Tistrella mobilis: one gene and its partner. The protein of the gene in region 2 interacts with the protein of the main gene of each other region in a pairwise test. Links are inferred from orthologs where the notes say so. Each region holds a gene or a part of one and is shown on either strand. Other genes may lie near its edges.

Region 1 (4,740 bases), 1.7 Mb from region 2 along the record:
AGGACGGCTCCACCGCCGCCGAGGAACAGGCCGAGCCGGCCGACATGGCGATGTCGGGCAGCGCCCGGATGATCCGGTCGGCTTCCGTGCCGGGCAGCGACAGGTTCAGATTGTGCGGCACCCGCGGGGTATGGCCGGGGGCATCGGTGCCGGTGAAGGCGGCACCGTTGATCTCGGGCCTGAGCCCGGCAGCACTCAACCCTTCCAGCAGACGCAGATGCAGCCGGCCGATGCGCTGCGTTTCTTCGGGCCCTTCCTGACGCGCCAGACGGGCCGCCTCGCCCAGGCCGACGACCAGAGGGGTCGGCAGGGTGCCGGCCCGCAGGCCGCGTTCCTGGCGGCCGCCGTCGAAGAGCGGCTGGATGCGGTCTTCGATCCCCCGGCGCACGAACAATGCGCCCACGCCCTTGGGTCCGTAGATCTTGTGGCCCGACAGGCTGAGCATGTCGACGGGGGCACGGCGCAGGTCGAGCGGGATCCGCCCGGCCGCCTGGGCGGCGTCGGTATGGACCAGGGCGCCCCGCTCATGGGCGCGGGCGGCGATTTCGGCGACCGGCTGGACGGTGCCGATCTCGTTGTTCACCGCCATCACCGAGACCAGCAGCGTGTCGTCGCGCAGCACCGCCGCGACCGCATCGGCCCGCACGATGCCGTCGGGGCCGGGCGGCACCACGGTCACCTCGAAGCCATGGGCTGCGGCCATGCGCTCGGCCGCCGCCAGCACGCAGCGATGCTCGATCGCGCTCACCACCAGATGCCGGCGCGGATTGCCGGCCGCAACCGCCGCCAGCGCCGCCCCCTTGATGGCGAGGTTGTTGGATTCGGTGGCCCCCGAGGTGAAGACGATCTCGCCCTGATCGGCGCCGATCAGGGTTGCGACCTGCCGGCGCGCCTTCACCACCGCGGCTTCCGCGTCCCAGCCCCAGCGATGGGTGGCGGAATGGGGGTTGCCGAACTGGGTGGTGAGATAGGGCATCATCGCCTCAAGCACCCGCGGGTCCATGGGCGTGGTCGCCTGATTGTCCAGATAGATCGGCGCCGCCGGACAGTCGGTATCGTCGCTCATGCGGCCGGGAGCCTCCATAGCGGTCATCGCATCACGTCTCCGTCACCGGCCCGATCGGGGCCCCCGGTTGTCGTCCCGTCGCGGGGCGCCCATGCACGGACGCGCCCCGCAGATCTCATTCGGCTGCCCTGGCGCGCCGGGCCGCCATGCGGCACCAGGCGGCGATGAAGGCCTCGGCATCATCGGCCGTGCTGCCGGCCCCCAGGCTGACCCGAAGCGCCTGGCCGGCCAGATCGCCCAGCCCCATCGCGGCCAGCACCGGGCTTGCCGTCACCTTGCCCGAGGAACAGGCAGAGCCGGCCGAGACCGCGATTCCGGCCAGATCCATCCGCATCACCTGGGTCTCGGCGGCGATGCCCGGCAGCACCACCGACAGGGTGTTGGCCACCCGGCCACAGGCCGCATCCCGCCCCGGAAAGACGGCATCCGGCGCCGCTGCGGCCAGGGCCGCCTCGATCCGGTCGCGAAGCGCCGCCAGGCGCCGCCCTTCGGCGGCCAGATCCGTGGCGCCGAGCGCCGCGGCCGCCGCCCCGAAACCGGCAATGCCGGCCAGGTTCTCGGTGCCGCCGCGCCGGCGAAATTCCTGCCCGCCCGCGATCAGCGCCGCAGGTTCGACCTCCGGCCCCGCCACCAGTGCCCCCACACCCTTGGGGCCACCGATCTTATGGGCGGAGAGTGACAGGAAATCGACCGCGCCACACAAGGTTCCGAGGTCGAGCCGCCCGGCCGCCTGCACGGCATCGCAGGCGATCCGCCCGCCCCGGGCATGCACCAGCGCCGCGATCTCCGCCACCGGCTGAATGACCCCGGTCTCGTTGTTGACCGCCATCACCGCGACCAGCGCGCCGGCGCCGCCATCCGGCAGACGGTCGAGCACGGCCGCCACTGCATCCGGGTGGACCACGCCCTGGCCATCCACCGGAATGCGCGGGGCCTGGGGATCGGCCGCCAGCACGCTGTCATGCTCCACGGCCGAAACCGCACGCCGGCCGGGTTCCGCCTGATGCAGCATCCAGGCATTGGATTCGGTGCCGCCCGAGGTGAACAGCACCCGGTCGGGCCGGGTGCCGCAAAGGGCCGCGATCTCGGCCCTGGCCTGCTCCACCACCGCCCGGGCGGCGCGGCCCTCGGCATGAATCGAAGACGGGTTGCCGGCCAGATCCAGCACCTCGATCATCCGCGCCCGCGCCGCCGGCAGCAGCGGCGCGCCGGCATTGTGATCGAGGAAATGGCGCATGGTGCGCGTCACGGGTGGTCATCCTTATGGCCTGTGGCCAGATCGGCGATGCTGACCTGGGCGAGCCGGGCGCGAACCCCGGCATCGACGGCCTGCCAGAGGGCGACCACGCCGCAGCCGAACCGGCCCTCCACCCCCCGCAGCCGGCCGTCCCCGCCCTCGACCGCGGCCACCACATCGGCGACGCTGATCGCCTCGGGCGCGCGGGTCAGGCAATAGCCGCCGGCGGCACCCCGGGCGCTGCGCACCAGGCCGCGCCGGCGCAGCTTGCGGAACAGCTGTTCCAGATAGGCCGGCGGGATGTCGGCACAGGTTGCGATGTCGGAAATACAGGTCGGCGTGGCACAGCGCCGCCGGGCCAGCTCCACCATCGCCACCACGGCGTAATGCGCCCGCGCCCCCACCCGGACCACGCCCGATCCGCCCGCCGCCTCCCGCGGGGCCGGGCGGGCGCGCCGGGGCAGATCGGCGGTCCCGGAACAGTCGGGGTCGGCGGTGTCGATCGCGGCACTGTCGAAGCTGTCGGGCATGGGGCGCAGCCTGGCGTTTGTGGGGCGGGTGGGGCGCAGATCAGGGACGCTCAGCGGCGGTCGCCGGCCCCAGGCAGGCGGTGAATCCGGGCCTCGGCATCGGTGACGGCACGGGCATGGCCCTCGGGGTCGAGCCCGGCCTCCAGCTCGCTCACGCGGGCGGACAGGCGCTGAACCTCGCTCAACAGCCCGTCGACGATCCGCGCCATCGGGTCCGGCAGGTCGGGGGTGCCGATCGCATAGGCATCGAAGCGGCGCATCTCTTCGTCCAGCCCGCCGCGGGCCTTGACGATCCGGCCCGGAATGCCGACCACCGTCGCCCCCGGGGGAACGTCTTTCACCACCACGGCGTTGGAGCCGATGCGGGCATCGGCGCCGACCGTGATCGGCCCCAGCACCTTGGCGCCGGCACCGACGATGGTGCCTTCCAGCACGGTGGGATGGCGCTTGCCCTTCTCCCAGCTGGTCCCGCCCAGGGTGACGCCCTGATAGAGAGTGACGTTGTCGGCGATCTCGGTCGTCTCACCGATCACCACGCCCATGCCGTGGTCGATGAAGAAGCCATGGCCGATGGTGGCGCCGGGATGGATTTCGATCGCGGTCAGGAAACGGCCCAGATGCGACACCCAGCGGCCGAGCAGCTTGAAATTCCGCCGCCACAGCCAGTTCGCGACGCGATAGATCATGATCGCGTGGAAGCCGGGATAGCAGAGAATCACCTCCAGCCGGCTGCGCACTGCGGGGTCGCGATCGAACACCACGTCGATCTCGCGTTTCAGGCTCTTGAACATGGCCTCGCACCGTGTGATATCATCCGCCACCCTGCGTCCGGCGACGGACTCCGTTATGGCGCCCCGACCGCTGCGCGCGACCCGACGTCGTTTCCACGGACTCTACGGATATCCGACCGAAACAGTCAAGATTGTCCGTCATCACCGGCCCCCGCCCGGGCGCTTTGACGTCGGCAACGACAATACTGGGAGCAGCAATGCCCGAAGTGATCATCAACGGACCCGAAGGACGCCTTGAAGGCCGGTATCACCACGGGACGGCGAAAAACGCGCCGATCGCGCTGATCCTGCATCCGCATCCGCAGCATGGCGGCACGATGAACAACAAGGTGGCCTACACCTTGTTTCAGACGTTCAAGGCGCGCGGCTTCTCGGTGCTCCGCTTCAACTTCCGCGGTGTCGGCCGGTCCCAGGGCAGTTTCGACAACGGCCAGGGCGAGCTGTCGGATGCCGCATCGGCGCTCGACTGGATGCAGAACTACAACCCGAACGCCACCGGCTGCTGGATCGCCGGCTTCTCGTTCGGCGCCTGGATCGCCATGCAGCTGCTGATGCGCCGGCCCGAGATCGACGGCTTCATCTCGGTCGCGCCCCCGGCGAATATGTACGACTTCACCTTCCTCGCCCCCTGCCCGTCTTCGGGCCTGATCATCCATGGCGACCGCGACGACATCGTCTCGCCCGATTCGGTCACCAAGCTGGCGACGAAGCTGAACAGCCAGAAGGGCATCACCATCGAGCACAAGGTGGTGCCGGGCGCCGACCATTTCTTCGGCCAGCAGCTGGAAACGGTGGCGGCGCTCAGCGACGATTATCTGACCCGCGCGGGGCTTTGAGGCGCGGAAAGCGGAACCCGGATGATGGGGATAAGCGGCAAAGAGCCACGGACGGATTAATTTCGGCCCAGGTATAACGTAGGGGTCCGATTTTGATTGTCGCCGTCCACTATCTCAGCCACGATTCCCCGCATCTTTTCATGGGAGAAACATCATGCATGCTACCGTTGCTCCCCCATTCGTTCCGGTCGGGAAGATCAAATGCTTCGGGCCTTTCGGGCCGAAATACGAGGTCGGCCATGTTCTTCGTCAGTTGGACGATGGCGATTGGATGGTCGAA
Region 2 (8,116 bases):
CGGCCCGCGCTGATCGCGCGGCCCCGCATTCCGTGATATGACGACGCGCCGGCCGGTGGCCTTCCCTTCAGGAAATCGCCGGCCGGCGTCGCCATGTCTGCCGACTGCCTCGCTTCCAGGGCGCGTGCCTGCGGGTGCGGTGCAAAAAACCACGGCGGGCAGGGCTGGACTTCATGGAAAACCATGGCCAGTTAACCGGCGAACCTGCCCAAGGCCTGGTCCCGAGGCCCGGCCATGGGCGGATCGGTTCGAACGCATCGGCGCGGATCGGACGGCGGAACCGCCGGCCCGGGCCGTCGCTTTGAACAAAAAGAACGCAAGGACGAGTAGCGGAGGCATCGTGAAGCCCTTGAACCCCATCCTCCTGTCCGGACGGGAAGTCCTGCCCTTGGTCGAAGGCGGGAAAGGTGTCGCCGTGTCGAACGGCGAAAGCTCCGGCGCGTGGGCTGCAGCCGGCGGCGTGGGGACGTTTTCGGGTGTGAATGCCGACAGTTTCGACGCCGACGGCCGCCCGATCCCGCAGACCTATTACGGCAAGACCCGCCGCGAGCGGCATGGCGAGCTGGTGGCCTACGGCATCCGCGGCGGCATCACCCAGGCGCGCATCGCCCACGAGCTGGCGGGCGGCGAAGGCCGGATCCACGTCAATGTGCTGTGGGAGATGGGTGGCGCCGAGACGGTGCTTCAGGGCGTGCTGGAAGGGGCCAAAGGCCTGATCCACGGCGTGACCTGTGGCGCCGGCATGCCCTATCGCGTGGCCCAGATTGCCGCCGAGCACGGGGTCTACTACTACCCGATCGTCTCGTCGGCCCGCGCCTTCCGGGCGCTGTGGAAGCGTGCCTATCATCGCTTTGCCGAGTACCTTGGCGGCGTGGTGTACGAGGATCCGTGGCTTGCCGGCGGCCATAACGGCCTGTCGAATGCCGAGGACCCGCGCGAGCCGCAGTCGCCCTATCCGCGTGTGCGGGAACTGCGGGAGCTGATGAAAGAGATCGGCATCCCCAACGTGCCGATCATCATGGCCGGCGGCGTCTGGTATCTGCGCGAGTGGGAGCACTGGCTGGATGACCCCGAGGTGGCGCCGGTGGCGTTCCAGTTCGGTACCCGGCCGCTGCTCACCAAGGAGAGCCCGATTTCCGACGCCTGGAAAGAGCGGCTGCGGACGCTGAAGCCGGGGGATGTCTATCTGCACCGCTTCAGCCCGACCGGCTTCTATTCCTCGGCGGTCAACAACGACTTCCTGCAGGAGCTCCGCGGCCGCAGCGATCGCCAGATCGCGTACACCACCGAGCCCGTGGGCGATCATGAGGTGGCGCTGCCGATCGGTGCGCGCGGCCGTCCGGTCTATGTCACGGCGCATGATTTCGAACGCGCCCAGGGCTGGATCGCCGACGGTCATACCGAAGCGATGAAGACCCCGGACAGCACGCTGATCTTCGTCGACCCTGCCGCGGCGAAGCAGATCCATATCGATCAGATCGACTGCATGGGGTGCCTGTCGGCCTGCCAGTTCAGCAACTGGGCGGCCAACGAGAAGGGCACCACCGGCCGTCGGGCCGATCCGCGCAGTTTCTGCATCCAGAAAACGCTTCAGAACATCGCCCATGGCTCGGATGTCGAGCACGAGCTGATGTTCGCCGGCCACAACGCCTATCGTTTCGCCGAAGATCCGTTCTACTCGAACGGCTTCGTCCCGACCGTGCGTCAGCTCGTCGAACGCATCCGCACCGGTGACTGATGTGCATCTTCCGGCCGGAGATCGGGGGGCTTCCCCGGTCTCCGGCCTTGCACTCAGAATGGAACGCACCTAAATTCCTGGCTAACTGACCGTCCCTACGCGACTTTCCCATGGCGCGTCGCGGACCTTCAACAAGACGAGAGCCGGGAATGTCCACCAACCGCACCTATACCGCCGTGCTCGAGAAGCTCAAGGCCGCCGGTCTCCGGCCGACCAAGCAGCGTCTCGCTCTGGCGCGCCTGCTGCTCGACGGCACCGACCGTCATGTGACGGCCGAAGAGCTGCACCGCGAGGCGCAGGCGGCGGCGCTCCCGGTGTCGCTGGCCACCGTGTACAATACGCTGCACCAGTTCACCCAGGCTGGGCTGCTGCGCGAGCTGGTCGTCGACAGCGGCCGGTCCTATTTCGACACCAATGTCAGCCACCATCATCATTTCTTCTATGAAGACGGCGGCCATCTCCAGGACATCCCCGGGGATGCGGTCCAGATCGCCCGTCTGCCCGAACCGCCGGGCGATGCCTCCATCGCCCGTGTCGACGTGATCATCCGCGTCCGCTGATGCCCGGCATGGGGGCGGGGCGGCGGGATCACGAACCGGAGAGCCACGGAGCCAGTACCCCATGACCGACCGTTCCGACGACCGCATCCCGGCCGCCGAACCGCCGCTTGGCGGCACGCGCACCGAGGCCAATCTGATCCGGGCCTTTATGTCTGAAGCGGCCGCCAATCGCCGCTTCCTCTATTTCGCCCGTCAGGCCGATATCGAGGGCTTCAACGACGTGGCCGCGGTGTTCCGGTCGATTGCCGAGGGCGAGACCGGTCATGCCCTGGGCCATCTGGAATTCCTGGAAGAGGCGGGGGGCGACCCGGCGACCGGGCTTCCCATCGGCACGACCCCGGAAAATCTCCGCGCCGCGATTGCGAGCGAGGAAGAGGACGCGACCGGCGTCTATCCCGAAATGGCGCGTGTGGCCCGCGAAGAGGGCCAGATCGAAGCAGCGGAGTGGTTCGAGACCCTTGCCCGTGCAGAGCGTGCCCATGCGGCGCGGTTCCGGCGCTCGCTCATCAGCCTGGAAGAGAGTCTGGACGAGACGGTGCCCGAGGGTGATGACCACGGCGCCTGACGGCGCCGTGTCTCCGGCATCAATGGAAATCTTCGTCCGGGTAGACGCCCCAGATCTCGTCGCGGCGGATCCATGCGCGGGTGTTGGCGATATCCATCTCGCACCAGTTCCGCTCGCAGGCCATCAGCCGGCCAACGACGCCCGGCTCTGCGCGCAGCAGCGGCACGGCATCGGCGGCGGGGCGGTTGTAGAGCGTGCGGACCTCCCCCTGAATGATGGCGGTGCGCCGGCCCGACAGCAGGCTCATATGTGCCCAGCCCTCGGCCCCCTCGACATCGCGGATCTTGCGCCAGTTTTCGTATTCGGCGGTCACTTCGACCGGCAGGTCCTTGCGATTGTAGATCGCAGCCACCGGATAGCGGGTGCCGGGGCCGGTGCGGACATTGACCTCGGCAGAGCGCAGTGACACGAAACGCGGGAGCGGCGGCCGTTCGGCACTGCGGCCGACCCATTTGGCGCCGCCTTCGTCTTCGGCCGGGGCATCCTTCGCCTCTTCGGCGGTGGGCGCATCGGCGGCGCCGGCCGTGAAGAACAGCGCGGCGCCTCCGATCATGGCCAGGCAGACGAACAGCGTCAGCAGGAAGGCGAAACGGGGGCGGGCGGTGATGCGGTCGGGCATGAGAGGGATCGGTCCTGAAGGGCGGGCCTGAAAGCATAAGTGCGGCGCCGGCCGGCGGCCACCCTGGTCAAGGAGCGCCCTGCCGGGGCTTTCCAGACCTTACGCTGCAGGGGATCGTCACGCAATCGGTCGGCCGGTTTGTATCGCACCGGCCGATTTGCTAAGAAAGGGGGACCGGGCGGGTGCCGTCGGGCAGGGCGCCAGATGCGGGGTCGTTCCTGCGCCCGGCACAGGACGCCTGGATAATACGCCCCGGGGCCGGACGCTGGGCGGCCGCAAGGTGGGCGGTCTATGGGAGAGTGTCGATGGTGAAGCCGAAGCCGGTGGTTGTGGTCACCCGCAAGCTGCCCGAGCAGATCGAGACGCGCATGATGGAGCTGTTCGACACGCGGCTCAATCATGACGACGTCGCGTTCGGGCAGGACAAGCTGATCGAGGCGGTCAAGACCGCCCATGTGCTTGTACCCACGGTGACCGACCGGATCGATGCCGGCGTGCTCGCCCATGCCGGGCCGCAGCTGCGGCTGATCGCCAATTTCGGCAACGGCACCGACCATATCGATCTCGCCACGGCGCGTCAGCGCGGCATCACCGTCACCAACACGCCCGACGTGCTGACGGAAGATACCGCCGACATGACGATGGCGCTGATCCTGGCGGTGGCACGGCGCGTGCCGGAAGGCGAGCGCATGGTCCGCAAGGGTGAGTGGAACGGCTGGAGCCCCACCCACATGCTCGGCCGCCGGATCTGGGGCAAGCGCCTGGGCATCATCGGCATGGGCCGTATCGGCCGTGCGCTGGCCCGCCGTGCCCGCGGTTTCGGCCTGTCGATCCACTATCACAATCGCAACCGTCTGCACGCCGATATCGAAGGACCGCTTGAGGCGACCTATTGGGAAAGCCTCGACCAGATGCTGGCCCGGATGGACATCGTATCGGTCAACTGCCCGCACACGCCGGCTACCTATCATCTGCTGTCGGCACGGCGGCTGAGACTGCTGAAGAAGGACGCCTATGTCGTCAACACCGCCCGTGGCGAGGTGATCGACGAGGCGGCGCTGACCCGCATGCTGCGCGATGGCCAGCTGGCCGGTGCGGCGCTGGACGTGTTCGAGCACGAGCCGGCGGTGAACCCCAAGCTGGTCGAGCTCGACAACACCGTCCTGCTGCCGCATATGGGCTCGGCCACGCTCGAGTCGCGCATCGACATGGGCGAGAAGGTGCTGATCAACATCAAGACCTTCATCGACGGCCATACGCCGCCGGATCGGGTGCTGCCGTTCTGATCTTACCGGCTGTCAGTCCAAAGACGAAGGGCGCCCCTTGGGGCGCCCTTCGTCTTTGGAGGGTCAGATGACCACCAGCCGTCCGGCGTCGCCCAGGATCCGGTAGAGGCTGACCAGCCCGCCCTCTTCGAAGGGAAGGTCGTCCCTGAGCGCGCCGCGCTCCAGCCCGATGGCGCGCAGGCCCATGTCGCAGATCATGAAGCGGGCGCCGAGGTCGCGGCAGGCCTCGATCAGGTCTTCGAAGCCGGCGGCTCCACGGGCGGTGAGACCGGCATCCCAGCTTGCGGCATCACCGGCGATGCCTGCAGCGGCGAGCTCGGGGGCGAGCGGGGAGGTCGCCCAGCCCGGTTTGCCGTCGGGGGCCGGGGCGCGCAGGGTCAGCAGGGCGGCGTTGGTGAAGAACAACACCACCGGTTGAGAGAGCGCAAGCGCCGCCGCGGCCATGGCCAGGCCATAATGGACACGAGTAAGGCTGCCCGACTCGAGGATGAGTCCAGTATATGATCTGTCACTAATCATAAACGTGCCTCATCATGCACTATTATCGCCGAAGGTCGTGATGACCGGATGGTCACCACAAAGCGGGCAGGCCGGATCGGCGGGCAGGCGGACGGTGCGGAAGCGGTTGGACAGCGCATCCACGATCAGCATCCGGCCGGCAAGACCCTCGCCGATGCCGGTCAGCTCCTTCACCACCTCCAGCGCCTGGAGCGAGCCGACCATGCCCGCCAGCGCACCGATGATGCCCCCCGAAGAGCAGCTGGGGATCAGCCCCGGCGGCGGGGGGGCGGGGTAGAGGCAGCGATAGCAGGGCAGGCGTGGGCCGCCTGATCGGTGGGCATGGGAGCGGAAGGTGTAGATCTGGCCGTCGAAACGCAGGATCGCCGCCGAGACCAGGGTGCGGCCCAGCAGATGACAGGCATCGTTGACCAGGAAGCGGGTGTCGAAATTGTCCGAGCCGTCGGCGACGAGATCATAGGCGCCGATCAACGCGGCCGCGTTGCCGGCATCGATCCGGCTGTCGTGGACTTCGACCCGGATCTCCGGGTTGAGCGCCCGGATCGCGCGGGCGGCACTTTCGACCTTGGGCCGGCCGATATCCTCGGTGCGGTGGATGATCTGGCGCTGCAGATTGCTGAGATCGACCCGATCGGCATCGACGATACCGATCGTGCCCACACCGGCTGCGGCCAGATAGAGGCCGAGCGGTGCCCCCAGCCCGCCTGCGCCGATCAGCAGTACCCGGGCGCGTTTCAGGGCCAGCTGCGCTGCCTCGCTGAATTCCGGGAGCACCAGCTGGCGGCTGTAGCGTTCGATTTCGGCGTCTGTGAGTTCGATGTCGTCCACGACGGGCGGGATTCCGCGGCAGAAGGATGCGGCCGCGACGAGAGCGTCGCGGCCGCGGGCAGGATCACTCTAGACCGTTGAAGAGATCGGTCGAGAGATAGCGTTCGGCGAAAGAGGGGACGATCGCAACCACGGTCTTGCCGGCCATGTCGGGCCGCTGGGCGATTTCGACCGCGGCCGCCACGGCGGCACCCGACGAGATGCCGCAGGGGATACCTTCGGTCCGCGCCAGGGTGCGGGCATAGTCGAAGGCGGTCTCGTTGGCGATCGTCAGCACCTCGTCGATCACCGACCGGTCCAGAATCTCGGGCACGAAACCGGCACCGATGCCCTGGATCTTATGCGGGCCGGGCAGGCCGCCCGACAGCACTGCGCTGTCTTCGGGCTCCACCGCAACGATGCGCACCGCCGGGTTCTTCTGCTTCAGCACCTGGCCGATGCCGGTGACCGTGCCGCCGGTGCCGACGCCGGCGACGACGACATCCACCTTGCCGGCGGTATCGGCCCAGATCTCCTCGGCGGTCGTCACCCGGTGCACGGCCGGGTTGGCCTTGTTGCGGAACTGCTGGAGCATGATCGCATTCGGATTGCCGTCCACCAGCTCCTGGGCGCGGGCGATGGCGCCCTTCATGCCCAGCTTCGCCGGGGTGAGCTCAAGCTCGGCGCCCAGCAGCTTCAGCATCTTGCGGCGTTCGATCGACATGCTCTCGGGCATGGCCAGGATCAGCCGGTAGCCCTTTGCGGCGCAGACGAAGGCAAGTGCAATGCCCGTGTTGCCCGATGTCGGCTCGACCAGCACGGTGTCGGGGCCGATGGCGCCCTCGGCCTCGGCGGCGGCGACCATCGCGCCGGCGATACGGTCCTTGACCGAGGCGAGCGGGTTGAAGAATTCAAGCTTGGCCAGAACCTCACCCTTCACGCCCTTGGCGGCGCCAAGGCGCGAGAGGCGGACCAGCGGCGTGTCGCCGATGGTGTCGATAACGTTGTCGTAGATCCGGCCACGGCCGTGAGTGGGGGTCGGCTGCCAGGTATCGGTCATGTCGACTGCGCTCCTTCTTGGGGGCGGCCGCGGGGCAGGGGCGGCCGTCGCCTCAGATCGAGAAATCCATGCGGGTCATGGCTTCGCTGCGGATGCCCTGTTCCACTGCGCGCTGACAGAGATCGGCGATGGTGATGCCGTCCAGGCGTTCCATCAGCTCGTCCTGGATATCCTGCCAGACCGGGCGGACGACCTTGTGGCCCAGATCGGATCCTGCCGGATCGGCCATGGGGTCGTCGGCCTTCTCCATGGCGCGTACCACGCGGGCGATGTCGCCGATCGTGATCTTGCGTCGTTCGCGTGCCAGCCTGTAGCCGCCACGGGGGCCGCGCACGCCTTCCAGGATCTCGGCATGCACCAGCTGCTGCATGACCTGTTCGAGATACCGCTGCGGGATGCCCTGACGGCGGGTGATCTCCTTGCTCTGGACCGGCTCGGCACCGCCGTTGTGGGCGATGTCGACCACGGCTTCCAGCGCGAACAGCAGTTTCTTCGACAGCCTGAGCATGGGCGTTTCCGTTTCGATCCTGTTCATGAACCCGGGTCTGTCCGGGACCTCCGGCCCCTTGTGGCCGTTCCGCGGTGGCCCGGGTTTCTGTCTCAGTGCCCGGTGGAGCCGAAGCCGCCGGCGCCGCGGATGGTATCGTCCAGCGCTTCGACTTCGACCAGACGGGTGGCGGTGACCGGGGCGATCACCAGCTGCGCGATCCGCATGCCGCGGGTGATCTCGACCGGCGCATCGCCCAGATTGACCAGCAGGACCTTCAGCTCACCGCGGTAATCGGCATCGATGGTGCCGGGGGCGTTGAGCACGGTGACGCCCTGGGAGAAGGCCAGGCCCGAGCGCGGCCGTACCTGCCCTTCGTAGCCTTCCGGGATCGCCATGGTGAGGCCGGTCGGGACCAGGGCCCGCCCCCCGGGGGCCAGCATGATCGGCGCGTCTGCCGGCACGGCGGCAGGCA

What was found.
Region 1: the proteins of cysK (region 2) and cysE interact in binary tests that used the Escherichia coli proteins (3 or more experiments, as listed by UniProt). The link is inferred for Tistrella mobilis from one-to-one orthologs.

Annotation. Positions count from the first base shown.
Region 1 is NZ_CP121017.1:3,239,206-3,243,945, forward strand. The notes cover bases 1,755-4,603. They hold cysE (serine O-acetyltransferase), read right to left. Parts: upstream 3,625-4,603; coding sequence 2,884-3,624; downstream 1,755-2,883. Other genes in these bases: P7L68_RS20265 (cysteine desulfurase family protein), read right to left, coding at 1,755-2,315; P7L68_RS20270 (Rrf2 family transcriptional regulator), read right to left, coding at 2,312-2,833; P7L68_RS20280 (alpha/beta hydrolase), read left to right, coding at 3,822-4,460. In the rest of the region: P7L68_RS20260 (cysteine desulfurase family protein), read right to left, coding at 1-1,066; more of P7L68_RS20265, read right to left, coding at 1,182-1,754; P7L68_RS20285 (DUF5397 domain-containing protein), read left to right, coding at 4,615-4,740.
Region 2 is NZ_CP121017.1:4,900,873-4,908,988, forward strand. What follows is about bases 5,168-8,052. They hold cysK (cysteine synthase A), read right to left. Parts: upstream 7,155-8,052; coding sequence 6,180-7,154; downstream 5,168-6,179. Other genes in these bases: P7L68_RS27745 (hypothetical protein), read right to left, coding at 5,168-5,212; P7L68_RS27750 (ThiF family adenylyltransferase), read right to left, coding at 5,300-6,106; P7L68_RS27760 (Rrf2 family transcriptional regulator), read right to left, coding at 7,207-7,662; dut (dUTP diphosphatase), read right to left, coding at 7,755-8,052. In the rest of the region: pnp (polyribonucleotide nucleotidyltransferase), read left to right, coding at 1-13; P7L68_RS27720 (NAD(P)H-dependent flavin oxidoreductase), read left to right, coding at 341-1,738; iron response transcriptional regulator IrrA, read left to right, coding at 1,888-2,298; P7L68_RS27730 (rubrerythrin family protein), read left to right, coding at 2,360-2,863; P7L68_RS27735 (SH3 domain-containing protein), read right to left, coding at 2,883-3,482; P7L68_RS27740 (2-hydroxyacid dehydrogenase), read left to right, coding at 3,788-4,768; more of P7L68_RS27745, read right to left, coding at 4,832-5,167; more of dut, read right to left, coding at 8,053-8,116.